DNA from 2 places in the Shewanella sp. LC6 genome. Region 1 is predicted to be linked to the other one. Evidence: riboswitches for the same ligand, from Rfam matches in the RefSeq annotation. Region 1 holds a riboswitch; the other holds the start of a gene.

Region 1 (2,469 bases):
ATCCGTGGCAACCTTAATTCCATCACAATCCGCTCCGTCATCGAGGCGGTAGTTGACGCACCGTCGTTGGCGAAAAATTGATTGAATAATTTAATAAACACATGCAACACATCTAAAAAGCTGATATTTGCCGCGCCAAAACTGGCGGCCGCAATCGGGGTCAGCAGGGCAAAACCCACCAAGCCAAGAATCAGCCATTGCTGGCGGGTTAATGGCGTTAAAATATGGGTTAAAGGATTCATCATTATCAGCTTAAACGTGTGAATCATGGCGTGTTTATCTCCCCGTTGATGTTATGGGGAGCGGATACAACCACATCATCCGTCGGTGATTTTTGATAACCATAAAAGTAATTAATTAAAGGATTGGCATGTTGTGGATGGGGCATCACTTGAGCGCAAACACCAAAAACTTGGGCAATGCGCTCCTCTGTTAATACCTCACTCGGCGTGCCCATGGCGCTCACTTGCCCCTTATCCAGTAGCAGCAAACTATCACACAGGGCACTTGCTAAATTCAGATCATGAATAGAGGCAATGACACTAATGCCAAGGCTTCGAACCAACTCCAAAATTTGTATTTGATAGCGCACATCGAGGTGGTTTGTGGGTTCATCTAAAATCAGTAACTGAGGTTGTTGCACGATAGCGCGGGCAATCAGTGCCCGTTGTTTCTCACCGCCGGAGAGCCTTTCATATTGCTGATAGCGCTTATGGCTAAGACCTACCTTTTCAAGCGCCTTGATAATTTTTTCACTATCACCGCTGGAATTAGTATCGAACATCCCTTTGTGGGGCGTGAGCCCCATAGCAACGAGTTGCTCTGTGGTCATATCAAAATAGTGCGGCGTATCCTGCTGCACCACAGCTACTTTGCAGGCAAATGCCTTGGGCGAAAGCTCGTTAATGTCCTGCGAAAACAAACTGATTTGCCCCAGAGTTGGGCGAATAAAACGATATATACAACGCAGTAAACTGGATTTACCCGCACCGTTAGGGCCGATTAATCCCAGCATTTCACCGCGTTGTAGGGCAAAGTTAATCCCTGAAAGAATGGTTTTGCCTTCGATGGTCCAACTTAATTGGCTGACATTGAGTGCCACATTAGCTAGCACCGCCGAAGATTGCACATCTGTTGACGTGGAAGGCTTCATTTAAAGCAGCTCCCACAGGCATATTTTGTACCCAAACCCAGTAGCACCATGGGCCACAGGGCGAAACGTATCAATATCATTTTCTGCTCCCTCGAGTCACCCGCTCGAGAACTAAGGCTGCACGCAGCGAAAACAGAAATAGGCAGGTCTCCTGACTTGTAGCAAAGAAGGTTCTAGGTTCTAGGTTCTAGGTTCTAGGTTCTAGGTTCTAGATTCTAGGCTCTAGATTCTAGGCACTTCTTTTAACTACTCACAGTTGCGGGTACAGTTCGGGCTGGCTGATGGGCAGCACCCCGATTCCCTATTATGTTTGGGTTGATCCGGCGTTTATAACGACTATTGCCTTAAGCGAATAGCGCAGGATAAAGCGAAATTCCCAACACCTATTTCTGCGACATTTAAACTTAGCGAACACCATGTGCTATCTCGCTCAAACGTCAGGGAAAAGCATTATCCTATATCTTGCTCATTAGGCAATGCAGTTTAAATCAGAAAATGTTCATCATCCCATTTAGCATGAGATTTCAAACTCAATCAGCATGGCCCGATGGCCAGTCTAAGCGCCAGTATCGAGTCCCATGTTTATCTTCGAGTACATTAATCGTCACCACCGCGGCAACCGGTAAAGTCAGTTGACTGTAAAACCCTACCGTTCTCACCGCCCCCAATGCTCTTGCCATTAAATGACGGATCACCCCGCCGTGGGTCAAAACCCAGATATTGGCTGTGGGTGCATCGGCATTACACTCGCCGTGGGCCTGTTCATCATCCAACGCCAGCAGGGCAAACTCTTTATTGAGGATCTGCTCTATTGCGCCATCGATACGAGCCTCAAAACTTGCCATCGTTTCACCATTGGGCGGCGACACGGTCCAAGGATCTTGCCAATAGGCCGCCATGCGCTCGCCATCCTGTTGATATAACTCATCGAGTAAGCGACCATCCCAATCGCCAAAATCCATTTCTTGTAGATCCTCCAGTAGGTTGACCTCAAGCGGCGAAGGCGTTGGTGCAGCTAAATGTGAACTCTCAGACAAGCTGGAATGCGGCTCCAGCGCCAACTCCTTGGCAAATTCAGCGCAGCGCCTTGAGGTGGAGCTGTAAATACCGTGGCATTCACTGGCCTGCAAAGCGACTGCTGCCAACATCTGCCGCCAGCCCTTCTCGCTCAGTGGAACATCGACTCTGCCACGTAAAATAGCCCCGCCCTCGCATTCCCCATGGCGTAACAGTAATAAGCGAACTTGTTTCATATATGCCTTTTAAAAATCTTAGGACCTAAACTCTAGATTCTAGATTCTAGATTCTCGCTCCTA
Region 2 (2,469 bases), 230 kb from region 1:
TATTACTAAATTATTCGCCAACCAAGAGGCCATTGCCGCGCTAGATGCCACAGGCAAGGTACACACTTGGGGTTATGGCCCTTACGGTGGCAATAGCTTGCATGTGCAGGATCAATTAGTTGATGTCATTGATATCTTTGCTAAGGGACGCAGTTTTGTCGCCCTCAAAAAACAGGGTAGTGCAGTGATTTGGGGCCAGGTTGAAGAGTCGACCAATATGAAAAAGTTGCTCCCTCAGCTTACGGATGTGGCGAAGATCGAATATTTTCAACACACCTATGCCGCCTTGAAAAAGGACGGCTCAGTAGTGAGTTGGGGCTGGCGCAGTGATACTTATCCTATCCGCAGTGCCTTAAAAGACGTGGCGAGTATGACGGCAAACAATTGCGCATTTGCGGTGTTAAGTCCTACGGGGGATGCGCATTTTTGGGGCGATGGCATTAACTGTGGCGTCGATTGGATTAAAAAAACCGACATTACAGGCGTGAAGGAGATTATCAGCGTCGGCTCAGGTTTTTTATTACTGCGGGATAAGGCGGTGCCGCAAATTGTGGCCGACGACACTGACTACGCGTATATGTTTGGGTTTCACTATGCCCAAGAGATTCTTGATAAATATTGGCAGGAAGGCAGTGTTATTACGCAAGGACCATCTTCCTTTGTGTTTACTCGTCCCGATGGCAAAGTGGTGCCCGTTGGATATCGCGCTAACCGTGATAATGTGGAAAAGTTAATGGCACGTATTCCGCGCCTCACGTGGTTAGATGGCGCAAATGACGGTTATGTTGGCATTAGCGACAAGGGGGAGCTGGTCTCTTGGTCGATGAATTTGCCCATGTTCGACAAGTCGCCTGTGCAACCTGCTGACTCGTTAGTGATTAAGCCGCTGGATTTAAGCCCGGTTGCCCAATGCGAAACCCCTGAGCAACGTCAGGCGATTTTGAGCAAAGACAGACCCCAACCTGCGGCAAAAAACTGGGATGGCGTTTTCTAACTCATCTGAGCTTTCTCGCCAATCTGAGATTAATGGACTTTCATCCGTATAGACGTCTATAATGCGCGCGCTTAGGTCTTTAATATTCTGAGCCTTGTTGGGCGTTAACAGGTTTGACGCCCTTTGAACCTAATTTTGAGTCAACCTTCTGTGGTGCTTGCGATGATGAAGTCGCGAGATAATCGGGAAGCCAGTGAAATTCTGGCACTGCCCCCGCAACGGTAAAAGGTGAGAGACGACCGCATTTGATAGGCGTTCACGATGAGCCCTGTAATCGAGTGTGTAAAGGTCAGTTTCGCGTTCATCTCAAGTTGAGATGGATATAGCCTAAGTCCGGAGACCGGCCCTAAAGGTGTTTTTGAGATTTCGGTGGGCAGATCTCAAAATGCGATAGTGACTATCAGTGTTTTCTACTGAATCAACGGTATCGTGGCGCTAATGCCCCGTTTTCCTTGTAGGAGTTAAAGGTAAAATGGGAACACATCCAACCAAAATTGCGCTGCTGATTGGCAGCCTTTGCAGTGTATCAATTATCGCGCCCGCTGTGGCTGCCGATGAAACTCATGCCGCCAACGTCGATGAGCATATCGTGGTGATTGGCCGTGCTGATAAGACCCCGTTAAATATTGCCGCTAATGTGAATGTGATTGATGCTGCGGCGATTGAAATGAGTGGCGCAACCAGCTTGACCGAAGTGTTACGTGGTCAAAGTGGTATTCAACTGTCCGACAATAACATTGGCACTAGCTTTGCGATGCGTGGCTTTAGCGCCAGCTCTGCGGTTAACAACACGCTGATTTTGCTCGATGGTCGCCGCTTAAATAATATTGATATCGCCGCGCCTAGCCTGAATGCGATTCCACTCAATTTAATTGAGCGGGTCGAGATTTTATCGGGCAGTGCGGGCGTGCTCTATGGCGACCAAGCGGTAGGCGGGGTGATCAATATTGTGACTAAGTCGCCTGAGAATTCGGGCGGCAGCGTGCAATTATCCGGCGGCAGCTTTAATACCTACGAAGGTCGCGGCGATGTGTCGGGCGCCATCAATAAAGATTGGCACTATTTCCTGACTGGTAGCTACAACCAAGGCGATAACTATCGTAAGCATAATGCCAATGAAACGGGTTCTATCCTTGGCCGTATTCAATATAAAACCGCCACAGATTCTTTCTTCGTTGAAACCAGCTATTACGATGATGACCGCGAGAATCCTGGGGCGTTGACCCCTAAGCAGTTCAAAGAAAACCCACGTCAGTCTTCTAATAGCAGCGAATATGTTCATGAGATGACCACGGCGGCGCGCAGCGGTTATCAGCATCAGCTTAACCAAAACTGGGCCTTGGTGGCGGATCTGGATTACAGCGATACCTTAGTGAGCTCATTAAACTGGGGGGCGGGTAGCCAAAATACTCGCTCGTTGCTGATGTTTAGCCCTAAAGCGCTCGCCAACTACAGCACCCGTCAAGGTGAGCTCA

What was found. Region 1 has a riboswitch for cobalamin ahead of FJD32_RS18150 (ABC transporter ATP-binding protein). Riboswitches for the same ligand answer to the same signal wherever they lie in the genome.
Region 2: it holds a riboswitch for cobalamin, as region 1 does, so the genes downstream of both, FJD32_RS19060 (TonB-dependent receptor) here and FJD32_RS18150 (ABC transporter ATP-binding protein) in region 1, are expected to answer to the same signal.

What each region holds. Positions count from the first base shown of each region.
Region 1 is NZ_CP043902.1:4,027,579-4,030,047, forward strand. Features, by position in the region: gene FJD32_RS18145 (iron ABC transporter permease) at 1-269, opposite strand, end outside; gene FJD32_RS18150 (ABC transporter ATP-binding protein) at 266-1,153, opposite strand; cobalamin riboswitch at 1,277-1,508, opposite strand; gene FJD32_RS18155 (histidine phosphatase family protein) at 1,684-2,406, opposite strand.
Region 2 is NZ_CP043902.1:4,258,762-4,261,230, reverse strand. Features, by position in the region: gene FJD32_RS19065 (hypothetical protein) at 1-994, shown strand, start outside; cobalamin riboswitch at 1,129-1,358, shown strand; gene FJD32_RS19060 (TonB-dependent receptor) at 1,467-2,469, shown strand, end outside.